DNA from 3 places in the Dickeya dadantii NCPPB 898 genome. Region 2 is predicted to be linked to each of the others. Evidence: predicted binding sites of a transcription regulator. Region 2 holds the regulator's gene; each other region holds the start of a gene.
What was found. The regulator PhoB, encoded in region 2, activates phosphate uptake and scavenging genes when phosphate is short. The targets are predictions, from matches to a motif close to CTGTCATAAAACTGNCNNAT.

Region 1: a site for PhoB is predicted at 3,133-3,152, ahead of pstS (phosphate ABC transporter substrate-binding protein PstS). Genes of this name have one in related genera too.
Region 3: a site for PhoB is predicted at 3,169-3,188, ahead of pitA (inorganic phosphate transporter PitA). Genes of this name have one in related genera too.

What each region holds. Positions count from the first base shown of each region.
Region 1 is NZ_CM001976.1:4,795,510-4,800,602, forward strand. Features, by position in the region: gene pstA (phosphate ABC transporter permease PstA) at 1-852, opposite strand, end outside; gene pstC (phosphate ABC transporter permease PstC) at 852-1,811, opposite strand; gene pstS (phosphate ABC transporter substrate-binding protein PstS) at 1,982-3,022, opposite strand; gene DDA898_RS21535 (sensor domain-containing diguanylate cyclase) at 3,575-5,093, shown strand, end outside.
Region 2 is NZ_CM001976.1:1,136,927-1,142,019, reverse strand. Features, by position in the region: gene DDA898_RS05600 (PstS family phosphate ABC transporter substrate-binding protein) at 1-80, opposite strand, end outside; gene phoR (phosphate regulon sensor histidine kinase PhoR) at 162-1,484, opposite strand; gene phoB (phosphate response regulator transcription factor PhoB) at 1,512-2,201, opposite strand; gene sbcD (exonuclease subunit SbcD) at 2,588-3,820, shown strand; gene DDA898_RS05580 (AAA family ATPase) at 3,817-5,093, shown strand, end outside.
Region 3 is NZ_CM001976.1:72,693-77,785, reverse strand. Features, by position in the region: gene uspA (universal stress protein UspA) at 91-525, opposite strand; gene uspB (universal stress protein UspB) at 1,123-1,458, shown strand; gene pitA (inorganic phosphate transporter PitA) at 1,590-3,098, opposite strand; gene DDA898_RS00765 (BaiN/RdsA family NAD(P)/FAD-dependent oxidoreductase) at 3,402-4,586, shown strand; gene DDA898_RS23485 (AAA family ATPase) at 4,684-5,093, shown strand, end outside.

The sequences.
Region 1 (5,093 bases), 1.2 Mb from region 2:
AATGTTCAGCAGCAGCACGCACAGGGTGATCAGCAGTACCCCTGCCCACGCCAGCCCCTGCCACTCTTTGAACGGACTCATGGCAAACTTGAAGATGGTGACCGGCAGGTTGGCGATCGGATGCATCAGATCCGTGCTCCAAAACTGGTTCGACAACGAGGTGAACAGCAGCGGCGCGGTTTCTCCGGCGATACGCGCCACGGCCAGCAGTACCCCGGTGATGATGCCGGAAACCGACGCCTTCAGGGTAATCGCCGAGATCATCTTCCATTTCGGCGTACCCAGCGCGTAAGCCGCTTCACGCAGGCTGTCCGGCACCAGTTTCAGCATGTTCTCGGTGGTACGAATCACGATCGGCACCTGTAACAGCGCCAGCGCAATCACCCCCGCCCAGCCGGAAAAGTGCTCCATTTTAGCCACCACCAGCGTGTAGACGAACAGCCCCACCACGATCGACGGCGCCGACAACAGAATGTCGTTGATAAAGCGGATCACTTCGGCGATCAGCGATTTACGGCCGTATTCCGCCAGATAGACGCCCGCCAGAATCCCCAGCGGCGTGCCGAACAGCGTCGCCCACAGAATCAGCAGGCCGCTGCCGACGATCGCATTCGCCAGACCGCCGCCGGCCGTATTAGGCGGCGGCGTCATTTCGGTAAACAGCGACAGCGACATGCCGTCGATGCCCTTGGTCACGGTGGACATCAGAATCCACACCAGCCAGAACAGGCCGAACGCCATCGTCAGCATCGACATGCACAGCGCGATGCGGTTTTTCTGACGGCGCCAGGCCTGCATCTTGCGACGGGTTTCCAGCGAGTCAGAACGGTTTTCAATGCCAATGCTCGCCATCAGCGCGCTCCTTCGTTTTTAGCCAGACGCATGATCATCAGCTTCGAACAAGCCAGCACGATAAAGGTAATCACAAACAGGATCAGGCCCAGCTCCATCAGCGCGGCGGTATGCAGCCCGGTGTCGGCTTCCGCGAATTCGTTGGCCAGCGCGGAGGTAATACTGTTGCCCGGCATATAGAGCGAGAAGCTGTCGAGCTGGTAGGTGTTGCCGATAATGAACGTCACCGCCATGGTTTCGCCCAGCGCGCGGCCGAGCCCTAGCATAACGCCGCCAATCACGCCGTTTTTGGTGAACGGCAGCACGATATGCCAGATAACTTCCCAGGTGGTGCAGCCAATGCCGTAAGCCGATTCTTTCATCATCACCGGCGTCTGTTCGAACACATCGCGCATTACAGCGGCGATGTAAGGGATGATCATGATGGCCAGAATCACCCCGGCCGCCAGAATACCGATGCCGAACGCCGGCCCGGAGAACAGGTTACCGACCAGTGGGATACTGGAAAGCACGTTGCCTACCGGCTGCTGGAAATACCTGGCGAACAACGGGGCGAACACAAACAGCCCCCACATGCCGTAAACGATACTCGGGATCGCGGCCAGCAGTTCAATCGCCACACCCAGCGGACGTTTCAGCCAGCCCGGCGCCAGTTCCGTCAGGAACAGCGCAATACCGAAACTAATCGGAATGGCGATGATCAGCGCGATCAGCGAAGTCACGATAGTGCCGTAAATCGGCACCAGCGCGCCGAATTGCCCGGCGGGCGCATCCCACTCTTTGGTCCACAGAAAGGAAAAGCCAAACGTTTTGATGCTTGGCCAGGAGGCAAAAATCAGGGAAACGATAATTCCGCCCAACAGCAGCAACGTCAACAGGGCCGCCAGTCTAACCAGCGCCCCGAAGAGAATGTCGCCCTGTTTTCCCGGAGGTGTAATGGTTGGCTTGTGTTCAGCCATACGTCTCTCTTCTTTCAGATAACTGCGTTTTTCAGATAACTGCGTCTTTAATCAGGTCATTGGAGGAAACCCCAATGAAGAAGGAAACCCCAATGAATGTCAGAGGTGGATACCCCGTTTCCGGTTTATCCACCTCTCGGTACTCACACAATGGATCCTGCTAACCGCAATCAGTACAGCGCTTTACCGCTGCTGTCCTTGATCTGGGTTTTCCATGCCGCACGCACCTGCGCCACAACTTCTTTCGGCAGCGTAGCGTAATCCAGCGCTTTGGCCTGATCGCCGCCTTTGGTGTAAGCCCAGTCAAAGAACTTCAGCACTTCTTTGCCCTGCTCAGGCTTGCTCTGCTCTTTGTGAATCAGAATGAAGGTGGTAGAGGTGATCGGCCATACGTCGGCGCCTTTCTGGTTGGTCAGGTCCTGTGCGAAAGACTTGCTCCAGTCAATACCTTTAGCAGCGTTGCTGAAAGACCCTTCAGTCGGGCTGACAGCCTTGCCGTCGGCAGAAATCAGCTTGGTGTAAACCAGGTTATTCTGCTTGGCATACGCGTATTCAACATAACCGATTGACCCCGGCAGACGCTGAACGAACGCCGCGATGCCGTCGTTGCCTTTACCGCCCAGACCGGTCGGCCAGTTTACGGTGTTGCCCGCGCCAATCTTCTCTTTCCACTCGCTGTTCACTTTAGCCAGGTAGCTGGTGAACACGTAGGAGGTGCCGGAACCGTCTGCACGACGCACCACGGCAATGTCCTGATCCGGCAGTTTAACGCCCGGGTTCAGTTTGACGATGGCTTCGTCGTTCCATTTCTTGATTTTGCCCAGGTAGATATCACCCAGCGTTTTGCCGTCCAGCGTCAGCTCACCGGTTTTCACGCCCGGCACGTTGACAGCCAGTACGATACCGCCGATCACGGTCGGGAACTGGAACAGGCCGTCCTGAGCCAGCTTGTCATCCGTCAGCGGTGCATCGGAGGCGCCGAAATCCACGGTTTTAGCGGTAATCTGTTTCACGCCGCCCGAAGAACCGATGCCCTGATAGTTAACTTTGTTGCCGGTTTCTTTTTCGTAAGAATCAGCCCACTTTGCATAAACCGGAGCGGGGAATGTCGCACCTGCACCAGTGAGGTTTGCCGCGGCGAAAGCAGAAACCGCCGTCAGAGAAAAACTTGCAGCAACGATACTGGCAACAGTGGTACGCATGAGTTTCATAATCCCTCCTGTGGGATATGTAGACGTGTAGACCCGGAGCTATTGTTTAATCAGAGTGTAGTTTGCTGGTGGAGAAAATAGGTCAATTCAGTGACAGTAAAATGTACTTAATATGACAGTTGTGTGACATGGGAGTCAGATTCGGTAGTCCGCCATAGTCTGGCTACTATCAGATACCGACCAGTATCACCTGAAAGAAGAGTAATAATGCCAAGAAAGATATGTTCTCAAAGAGTCGAAACGCTGCGCTGTCGCCTCAGACGATGGCTGCATTACTCATCAAAATGGTTCTACATCAGACCATCCCTTTTTAACGCCGCAATCTAAAGGTATGTTTTATTTTTAGCGCTGTTCGCTTTCCCTGTCGCACAGCGATGAAAAATCCTGTTCTATACTCAGATATGTAGCTGAAAAAACAACACTCTCACTTCAGGATCGGCCCTCCTACAGGATGTTCCCACTTTTATAACTGAGCTTGGCATTCGCGCTTTTCTGTTTCGCCGCCAGGACATAATGCGCTGATTTTTATTTATTTTTATAGGAAGAGTGACAATGAAAAAATATAATACCGATGCTCAGCGCGTCGCAAAGATCAATGAATATCATTTGCTCGACTTACACTTACAGCAATCCTTTCAAAACCAGGTCAGATTATTTGCGCGCATACTGAATTTCCCCGCCGCGTTTATCTCGATTATCGATCACGATAAGCAGTGGCTGATCTTCAGCGAAGGCCTCAATATCGAATGTACGGACCGGGAAGTGGCGTTTTGCAACACGGTGATTGCCACCGCCGCCACCATGTGTATTCCCGACACGCTGACGAACAGTCAGTTTCGCGAACATCCGCTGGTTACCGGCGCCCCGCATATTCGCAGCTACTTTGGCATCCCTCTGGTGCTCGACAAAGTCGTGGTAGGAACCCTCGCCGCCATCGACTATCAGCCGCGTAACCTGGATGAGGCGACGCGCGAAACCGCGTCCTTCGTCGCCAGCACCACCGAATCCCTGTTCAAGCTGCACAATGAACAGTTGCATCGGGAACAGGAAATCCGGCTGTTGAACAACTCGTCCGTGGTGCTCGTCAACTGGCAGCAGGATAATATGCTGCACATTTCCTACATTTCTCCCAACGCGCAGCACGTTCTGGGCCTTACCGAAGAAGAACTTAGACATAACAACACGGTGATGGAGAGCTATGTCCACTCGGACGACTATGAAAACCTACTGTTTACGCTGGATAACCATAAAAAAGGCGTGGCGAATCTGGAATGCGAATACCGGTTTCTGTCGCCCAGGGGAAAAACCCTGTGGATTCGCCAGCTTTCCATCGCCAATTATCACCACAACGGCAAACTCAGCCACGTGCAGGCGCTGCTGATTGATAACTCCCATCAGAAATACCTGCAAAAACTGCTGGTGGACACCAACAACCAAATGAGACTGGTGCTGGAGTCGTCCAGTCTCGGCACCTGGGACTGGGATCTGGGGCGGCACAACATTCGCGTTAATAAACAGTGGTGCGAAATGATGGGGGTCACGCAGGATCAGTTCGATTCCTCAATGGATTACTGGCAACAGCTGATGCACCCGTTGGATCGGGAAAAAATGGTGCTGGCGGCGGAAGCCTGCATCACCGGCCAGGCAACCTTGATCAACGAGCAATACCGGATGCGTCATAATAAAGGCCACTGGGTATGGATTGAAACCTACGGCAAGGTGGTGGAATACAACGAAAAAGGCAAACCCATTCGGGTCGCCGGCACCCATCGGGATATTACTGAAAAGAAAAACAAAGAATTACAGGAAGAGGCGGATAAACGCCTGCTGGAGCTGATTAACCGGGCCCAAAAAATCTTTCTGGAAAAAACCGATATTCAGGAAGCCTGCATGTCTATCTTTGACGACCTGCTTTCTATCTCTGAATCGGAGTTCGGTTTCATCGGTCAGGTCAGAGAGCACGATGAGAAGAAAGTGCTGCACATCGTCGCTATTTCCAACGTCAGCTGGAACGGCGACAGCAAAAACTCTTACGATACCTTTTTGCAAAACAGACTGCAGTTCACCAGCC
Region 2 (5,093 bases):
AGCATAGCCTGCGGCGCAGCGGCGGCGGCCTGACCGAACAGGCACAACAGCAAGGCAAGCAGGCGGCGGGTGGGTATCATCTGTGGTTTCCATCGGGGTAAGAGACAAGAACCCGCTATTTTCGGCACAGCGGCGGGGACAATCAAGCCCCGCCGCAGCTATCACAACTGTGGGTTCGCCGTGTTCTGATTCAGCACCGAACGGACAATCAGCCGGTTCGGCAACGTGAACATGAAACGGGAGCCGGCGCCTTCTTCGCTGAGAATTTCCAGCCGGGAGTCGTGGTGGCTGAGCGCATGCTTGACGATCGCCAGCCCCAGCCCGCTGCCGCCGGTCTGGCGCGAACGGGCCTTGTCGACACGATAAAAACGTTCGGTCAGGCGCGGAAGGTGTTCGGCGGCGATGCCCGGCCCGTTATCGCTGACCTGGAACTGCGCGCCCTGCGGCGTCTGCTGCCAGCACACCTCAATGCGGGTGCCCTGCGGCGTATGGTTGACGGCGTTATACACCAGGTTCGACACCGCGCTGCGCAACTGTTCTTCGTTGCCGAACACCTGCAGTTGCTCATTGACGCGAAACACAATCTCGTGACGCCCCTGACTCAGGGTATCGGCTTCACGCTTGAGCAGCCGCAGCATCAGCGGGATATCCACCTTCTCGTTGAGATCGATGGCGGCGGCGGCTTCGATGCGCGACAGCGTCAGCAATTGCCGCACCAGCCCGTCCATGCGGCGGGTTTGCTCCTGCATGGTGTGCAACGCCTTGGACTGCAACGCGCCATCCAACGATTCGTCGTTCATCATCTCCAGATAGCCCTGCAACACCGTCAACGGTGTGCGCAGCTCGTGGCTGACGTTGGCGAAAAAGTTGCGCCGCGCGCCCTCCAGTTGATGCATCTGGGTCACATCGCGGGCCACCATCAGCAGTTGGCCTTCCGAATAGGGCATCACCCGGAATTCTACGTGGTGGGCGTTTTTCAACGTCAGCGTCAGCGGGCGGCTGAAATCCTGCAGTTGCATGTACTGGGTGAATTCCGGGTAACGCAGCAGGTTGAGGATGTTCTGGCCGTTGTCTTCCGGCCAGCGAAAGCTGAGCAGGTGCTGGGCCAGCCGGTTACACCAGATGATGCCGCCCTCTTCGGTAGTGATCACCACCGCATCCGGTAATGATTCCGCCCCACTGCGAAAGCGTTTGATCAGCAGCGCCAGCTCACGCCGGCGGCGGCGGTTACGCAGTTGCATCTGATACAAGCCGTAAAACAGAGGTTCCCAGCTCCAGCGGCCGGGCGGCGGGGTCATGCTGCGGTCAACCCACAGCCAGTAAGATAAACGCAGCTGGTTATAGAAGTTCCAGCACAGCGCCGCCAGTACCGACGCCAGCAGGAACCAGGGCAGATAGCCGATAATCAGCCCCAGCAGCAGACCGGGCAAACAAAAAAAAGCCAGCTCCAGCGCCAGCTTTTTCCAGGACAAACGTTCTAGCACGTCAGATTTTCTCCGGGACTCACGCTATCAGTAACGTGTTGAGAAACGGTATCCAGTTCCCCGAACGGTCTGAACCATCTTGTCGTGTCCACTGGTTTCCAGCGCCTTGCGCAGGCGGCGGATATGGACATCCACAGTCCGATCCTCAACATAAACGTTAGTGCCCCATACATGATTCAGCAACTGCTCACGACTATATACCCGTTCCGGATGGGTCATAAAGAAGTGCAGTAGCTTGAACTCCGTCGGCCCCATATCCAGCGCGTGTTCTTCCGTAGTCACCCGATGGGACGAGGGGTCCAGGCTCAACCCGCGCATTTCAATCACTTCTTCAACCGCCATCGGCGAAATCCGGCGCATCACCGCTTTGATGCGCGCCACCAGCTCTTTGGGCGAAAACGGTTTGGTGATGTAGTCGTCGGCGCCCACTTCCAGACCGCGCACGCGATCTTCTTCTTCACCACGCGCCGTCAGCATCATGACCGGAATATCACGGGTCAGCGCTTCGCGTTTCATGTGCTTGATAAACTGCAAACCGGACCCGCCGGGTAGCATCCAGTCCAGCAGCACCAGTTCAGGATAAGGTTCGGCCAGCCGGGTAACGGCGCTGTCATAATCCTCAGCCTCAACCGGCTGATAGCCGTTCTGTTCCAGCACGAAGCACACCATCTCGCGGATCGGCGCTTCATCTTCCACCACCAAAATACGTCTTGCCATATCAATCCTGCCGTTAATCGTCACGGTTAGCGTGCGGTGTGCATTATGCGTCAGTTTTATGACAGATTTATGAAAAACGGCACCCCTGCCCGCGGCGCGTTTCCTCCCCGACGGCCGCGGCCCCCGGCCGATGCCGGAGAGCGTCGGCGCGCTAAATTTCTCATATTATCCGCCTGCAACAACGCAGCCAAACATCCCCAGGTAGCCGGGGCCATACAGATATTATGGGACATGCCCTAAACTGCACGCCTATAATCGCCGATGATAAAGACGCGGCGTTTCGCCATGACATACAGGTGCCCGCCTTATGCCCTTGTCCGCGAACACCGCCAAAACAATATATCGTTTGCACTCAATATCGTTTGCACTCACCTGCAGGGAGTCTCATGCGAATTATTCATACGTCTGACTGGCATCTCGGTCAGTACTTTTATACCCGGAGCCGTGCGCCTGAGCATCAGGCGTTTTTGCACTGGCTGGTTCAGCAGGTTGAGCAGCATCAGGCCGATGCAGTAATAGTAGCAGGTGATGTGTTCGATAACGGCGCACCGCCCAGTTATGCCCGTGAAATGTATAACCATTTTGTGGTGGCGTTGCAGCGCACCGGCTGCCAGTTGGTGGTAATGGGCGGCAACCACGATTCGGTCGCCACGCTGAATGAATCACGCGCGCTGCTGGCCTGCCTGAATACCCGGGTGATTGCCGGCTTTGACGGCGATATCAACGAGCAGGTGCTGGTGCTGAACAACCGCGCGGGCGAGCCAGGCGCGCTGCTGTGCGCCGTTCCCTTTCTGCGTCCGCGCGACGTGCTCACCAGCCAGGCCGGCCAGTCCGGCGCGCAAAAACAGCAGGCGTTGCAGGACGCCATCGCCAGCCATTATCAGCGCTGTTATCAGCTCGCCTGCGAGCAGCGAGAAACGCTGGGCCGCGAACTGCCGATTGTCCTGACGGGCCACCTCACCACGGTGGGCGTCGCCACGTCCGATTCGGTGCGCGATATCTATATCGGCACGCTGGACGCGTTCCCGGCGCAGGCATTCCCCCCGGCGGACTACATTGCGCTCGGCCATATTCATCGCCCGCAGCGAGTAGCGCAATGCGAGCACATCCGTTACAGCGGCTCGCCGATTCCGCTGAGTTTTGACGAACTGAATCATGAGAAATCAGTGTATCTGGTGCATTTCGAGCAGGGTAAACTGCACGAGGTTACCGCACTGACCATACCGACCGAGCAGCCGATGCAACTGGTCAAAGGCAATCTGCCGGAGATCGAACGCCGGCTGGCCGGATTCCGCGACTATCATGGCGACAAAGCGGTGTGGCTGGATATTGAAATCGCCACCCAGGATTATCTGAGCGACATGCAGCAACACATTCAAACGCTGACTGAACCGCTGAATGTGGAAGTGCTGCTGCTGCGCCGGGCGCGGGAACAGCAACAACAAATGCTGGTGCAACTGGAGAAGGAAACGCTGGAGGAGCTACATCCCGCCGAGGTGTTTGCCCGGCGTCTGGCGCAGGAGAACGATTTGGACGAGCCTCGTCAGCAGCGCCTGAAAGGCTTGTTCGATCGGGTTATTCAGGAAATTGACGAGCAGCGACGGGAGGCGTCCGCATGAAAATTCTTAGCCTGCGCCTGAAAAACCTCAACTCGCTACAGGGCGAGTGGAAAATCGATTTCACCCGCGAGCCGTTCGCCAGCAACAGCCTGTTTGCCATCACCGGTCCCACCGGCGCAGGCAAAACCACGTTGCTGGACGCCATCTGCCTCGCGCTGTACCACCAGACGCCGCGCCTGAAAGTCGGCCCCAGCCAGAACGAACTGATGACGCGCCACACCGCCGAATGTCTGGCGGAAGTGGAATTCGAGGTGAAGAACGTCGCTTACCGCGCCTTCTGGAGCCAGCGCCGCGCCCATAACAGCCCGGAAGGCAATCTGCAGCCGCCCAAGGTGGAACTGGCGCTGTGCGCCGACGGCAAAATCCTTACCGACAAAGTGAACGATAAGCTGACGCTGATCGCCGATATCACCGGGCTGGATTTTGAGCGTTTCACCAAATCGATGATGCTGTCCCAGGGGCAATTCGCCGCCTTCCTGAATGCCGATGCCAATCAGCGTGCCGAGTTGCTGGAAGAGCTGACCGGCACCGATATTTACGGCCAGATCTCGGAGCGGGTATTCGAGAAACACAAAGACGCCCAGAGCCAGTTGGAAACCCTGCGGGCGCAGGTCGCCACGCTGGAGCTGCTGAGCGACGAGCAGCGTCAGGCGCTGGAGCAGCAGTTGGAAGCCATCCGCCAGCAGGAACAGTCGCTGTCGCTGCACCGGGAAGAGGTGCTGGAGCATCAGCGCTGGTACGACACGCTGTTGCAGCACCAACAGGCGCAACAGCAGGCTCAGCAGCAGCACGCCGCGCAGGAACAATTGCAGCAACAGTCGCAAACGCAGTTGGATAAATTGCAGCGTAGCGAACCAGCGGAAAAACTGCGTCCGCGCTTTGATGAACGCGAGCGCGCGCTGCGGGAGAAACAGCGCCTGACCCACCAGTTGAATAGCGTTCGCCAGCAGGTCGGCCGCCAGCAGGATGCGCTCAATCTGTTGAAAGCCCAGTTGGAAAAAACGCTGTCCGCCCGCCAGCAACACGCCGAGCATCGCCAGCAGCAGGAAACGTTGATTAATGAACGTATTCTGCCGCTCGACCATCACATCGCCACCCAGCAGGCCCAGCGCGCCCAGCAGCAACAGGCGCTGGATAGTCTGCTTGAACTGCAGAAAACGCTGATCGCCAGCCTGAGCAAACTGCAGCGCCAGCAGGAACAGACGCGGCAACGGCTGGCCGACATCGAAGCCTATCGCCAGCAACATAGCCGCCACCAGCATCTGGGCAGCCA
Region 3 (5,093 bases), 1.1 Mb from region 2:
TCAGACATTGCGCAAAAGGCATAGCCGATGGCTATGCCTTATTCGTATCCACCTACTCACCCGACCCGTATCAGAGCCGCTTCAGCCGGCTTACTCCTCTTCTTCACGCAGCGGCACAATCAGCATGTCGATGTGGACGGTATTGATCAGCTGGCGCGCGGACGACATCAGTTTGCTCCAGAAATCCTGATGATGACCGCACAGCACCAGGTCGACATCATACTTACGGATGGCGTCAACCAGCACCTGGCCCAAATCGCCGCTGCCGCTCAGGGTTTCCGAGATCGGATAGCCGGCGTTGTCCGCCAGTTCCTTCAGGGCGTTCTGGGTTTCTTCGGAAATACGTTGCTGCATGTCGCCCAGGTTGACATCGATCAGCCCGGTGTAGAGATCGGAGTAATTCACGTCAACATGGATCAAAGAGACTTTGGCATCATACGGCCGCGCCATGGAGACCGCTTTTTCCACTAACACCTTACTTTCCGGTGACAGGTCAACCGCGATAAGGATGTGTTTGTAAGCCATGATCAAGCTCCTTCCGTAATGACTAACTGATGGGTCAGCAGATATTTCTCCTGCCAGTCTGATAACCGATGACGGTGATGAGCATAACACCCCACCAATTCGGGGTTATGTTCCACAGATCACAACGCCACATATTTTGTAACGGTTCTGAGAACGCTGGTAACCACTTGCCCTGAAGTGGCCGCCCGTTTGCGCCGATACTATCTACATGCCGATACTATCTACAACGGTGAAACTATCTACAATGGTGAAACCTCTCGCCCGTACATGAAGTGTAGTTGAAAAGGACAGAGCCTACGGCGAAGAAAGCCGGTGCCAGATCAAAAGAAGTGGTGATGTTTTTTGCTGGCAGGAACCTTGCGTCAGATATGGAAAAAAAACGTAAGGCTCTTCTACAATGAAATTGAGGGGGACCCTGCAGGTCTTTCTCCGGGCAAGGATACAGCGGTGAAGAAGAACACCCGGGCAACTCGCCATGGCTTGGCAGCCCCATAACATCGCGTGAATAACGTGTGGCATAAATACCCACAGATGTGATGTCGGCAGGACCCGACACGTCAAAGCATCTGATGGGTCATAATCCGGGAGGGAAGCATGATGATTAGTACATTTGCGCTTTTCTGGGCTTTATGTGTCGTCTGTGTCATCAATATGGCGCGATATTATTCTTCGTTACGAGTGCTGCTGCTGATACTGAGAGACTGCGATCCGCTACTGTACCAGTATGTGGACGGAGGCGGCTTTTTTACCTCCCACGGGCAGCCCAGTAAACAGCTGCGGTTGGTTCGCTACATCTACGCACAACGTTATCTCGACCATCACGACCCCGAGTTCATCCGCCGCTGTGCGCGGGTGCGCGGTCAGTTTCTGCTGACCTCCGCCTTGTGCGGGCTGGTTGTGGTCAGCCTCATTGCCTTGATCATCTGGCACTGAGGCGCCGCGGCAGTCATGACGGCGTAGGCGGGTCGTGTCTCTATCACCCCACAACCGTATACGCTAAAAGCAGAAAGGCGACCTTACGGCCGCCTTTTTTATGCTCACTACGGTTTTATCACCGTGCCGATTCAGATCAGCTTCAACGACAGCCAGTACAGCACGCCGGACAGCAGCATCGACACCGGCAGGGTAAACACCCAGGCCAGCAGAATGCTTTTCACGGTTTTCCCCTGCACGCCGCCGCCGTCCACAATCATGGTTCCGGCCACGGCGGACGAGAGTACGTGGGTCGTAGAAACCGGCATGCCGGTATAGCTGGCGATACCAATAGACATCGCCGCCGTCACCTGCGCCGAAACGCCCTGCGCATAGGTCATGCCTTTTCTGCCAATCTTCTCGCCGATGGTCACCGCCACGCGCTTCCAGCCCACCATAGTGCCGAGCGACAGTGCCAGCGCCACCGCAACGATAATCCACAGCGGCGCGTATTCCACCGTGTACAGCAGGTCGCTGCGCAGGTTGTTGAGCAGGCGTTTGTCGTCAGACGACGTTTCCGGCAGCTTGACGACGCGATCCAGCGTATCGGCCATGCACATCAGCAAGCGACGAGCGCGGGCGCGGTCATCCGCAGCCAGTTCATCGTAGCTTTTGATGTTATTCAGCAGCCCCTGCACACGGTCGATGGCGATCATCGCGCGAGACGTATCACAGTGAAAATCCGGTTTGTTTCCGGTGGATGGAATGACGTTTTCCGGCGCCGGGATCACCGGGTGCGACAGGTCGATCACCTGCGTCAGCGCCGCGCTGTGAGACTGGTAGTAAGCCTGCAGGTTCAACACCGCGTCGCGGGTGCGGCTGATATCGTAACCGGACGCATTCATGTTCAGCATAAATCCGGCCGGCGCCACGCCAATCAGCACCAGCATGATCAGACCGATGCCTTTCTGGCCGTCGTTCGCGCCGTGGGAGAAGCTCACGCCTACCGCAGACAGGATCAGCGCGGTACGGGTCCAGAACGGCGGTTTGCGTTTACCGTCTTGTTTTTCGCGCTCGGCCGGCGTCAGATGAACGCGCTGACGCTTCTTATTATTGCTCCAGTAACGGCGCAGCAGATACACCATCAACCCGGCGATGATCATGCCGACCACCGGCGAAACCAGCAGCGACAGGAAGATACTGACCATTTTGGGAATATTGAGCGCATCCACCACCGAGGTATGGGTCACCAGCGCATTGGTCAGACCGATGCCGATGATGGAACCGATCAGCGTATGCGAGCTGGAAGCCGGCAGCCCGAAATACCAGGTGCCCAAATTCCAGATAATCGCCGCCAGCAGCATCGAAAACACCATCGCCAGCCCGTGGGTGGAGCTAACGTTCAGCAGCAAATCGGTCGGCAACAGGTGAACAATGGCGTATGCAACGCTCAGGCCGCCCAGCAATACCCCAAGAAAGTTGAAAACCCCGGCCATAACAACCGCCAGTTGGGCACGCATCGCACGGGTATAGATAACGGTGGCTACCGCGTTGGCGGTATCGTGAAAGCCGTTAATGGCTTCATAGAACAGAACAAACAGCAGGGCGAGAACCAGCATCAGACCGGTGTGGAAATCAAGCCCGGCAAATAAATGTAGCATAAGTGTTAGGCCATGTAGTGGTCATGAACGCGGCGCATTATCGGTGACAAGCGGAAACGGGAAAAGCAAAATATGACATTATTTTGACTTAATTTACGCCACTTCTGCCGGTGACAATGATTTAGTTAATAAAAATCAAAGCATTATTGTTTTTACCCATCCACACACTTTGTTACCGGCAAACGGCGGCGGCGCGGCATGGCGTCAGAAACAAGGCGCGCCGGGCGATGACCGGCGTCGGGACATCGCCTATAATCGGCCGCCCTGTGGGGCGATGGCATGGCGGAACAACGGGAGTGTAATGTGGAACAGTTTGACGTAATCATCATTGGCGCGGGCGCGGCCGGGCTGTTCTGTGCGGCGCAGGCAGGCCAGAAAGGGCTGCGGGCGCTGCTGGTGGACAACGGCAAAAAACCGGGCCGCAAGATTCTGATGTCCGGCGGCGGGCGCTGCAACTTCACGAATCTGTACGCCGAACCCGCGGCCTATCTGTCGAACAACCCGCACTTCTGTAAATCCGCCCTCGCCCGCTACACCCAGTGGGATTTCATCGATCTGGTCAACCGTCATGGCATCGCGTACCACGAAAAAACCCTCGGCCAGCTGTTCTGCGACGATTCCGCGCAGCAGATCGTCGATATGCTGATGAAAGAGTGTGAAACCGGCAAGGTGACGCTGCGCCTGCGCAGCGAGGTGCTGTCGGTGGAAAAAAGCGAGCAGTTTCAGGTGACGCTCAACACCGGGGTGATGCAGGCGCCGGCGGTGGTGATCGCCACCGGCGGGCTGTCGATGCCGGGGCTGGGCGCCACCCCGTTCGGCTATCAACTGGCGGCGCAGTTTGGCCTCAAGGTGTTACCGACCCGCGCCGCGCTGGTGCCGTTTACCCTGCACAAACCGCTGCTGGAACAGTTGCAGACGCTCTCCGGCGTGTCGGTACCGGCGGTGGTTACGGCCGAAAACGGCACCACCTTCCGCGAAAATATTCTGTTTACCCACCGCGGCCTGTCCGGCCCGGCGGTCCTACAGCTGTCCAGCTACTGGCAACCGGGGGAATTCGTCACCATCAACCTGTTGCCCAACCTTGATCTGACCGAATGCCTTAACAATGAACGTCTGGCACACCCGAATCAAAGCCTGAAAAACACGCTGGCGCAATGGCTGCCGAAACGGCTGGTGGAAAGCCTGCAGGCGCTGGGGCAATTACCGGACGTCACGCTGAAACAGCTCAACAAGCCGCAACAGGCCGAGGTGGAAACCACGCTGCAACAGTGGCGGGTCCAGCCTAACGGCACTGAAGGCTACCGCACGGCGGAAGTGACGCTCGGCGGCGTTGACACCCGCGAGTTGTCGTCAAAAACGATGGAAGCCAACAACGTGCCGGGCCTGTACTTCATTGGCGAAGTGGTGGACGTCACCGGCTGGCTCGGCGGTTACAACTTCCAGTGGGCCTGGAGCTCCGCCTGGGCGTGCGCACAGGCGCTGGGGTAAGACGTGATCCCCGCAATGAATCCCGGAAATGGATGTATCATTGCCAGAAGATTTGTACACTGCGCAGGCGACTCAACGTTTACCTAAGGAACGGATGATGAAAATAAAGCAATTCAGGTTGCACAACGTCGGGCGCTTTACTTCTCTTGATGCCCTCATCGCGCCAACGGCTGATTATCCTTCCAACGTAACGGTGCTGGTCGGCAATAATGGCGCCGGGAAAACCTCCATTTTGCAAGCGCTGGCAACCTCGCTCAGCTGGCTGGTAGCACGGGTGCGCAGTGAAAAAGGCAGCGGTAGCGGCATCAACGAAGGCACCATTACCAATGGCCATACTTCCGCCGCGATTGAGGTCATGGCACAAGATACTCCTCCGCTCTCAGGCCATGCTGCCGACAACGACGCTGAATACCATTGGACGCTGGCAAAAACCCGCAGCGGTAAAAAAGGGCAGCACACCAGCCAGTTGAATGCGGTTTCCGCGCTGGCGGATCATTATCGCTCCGC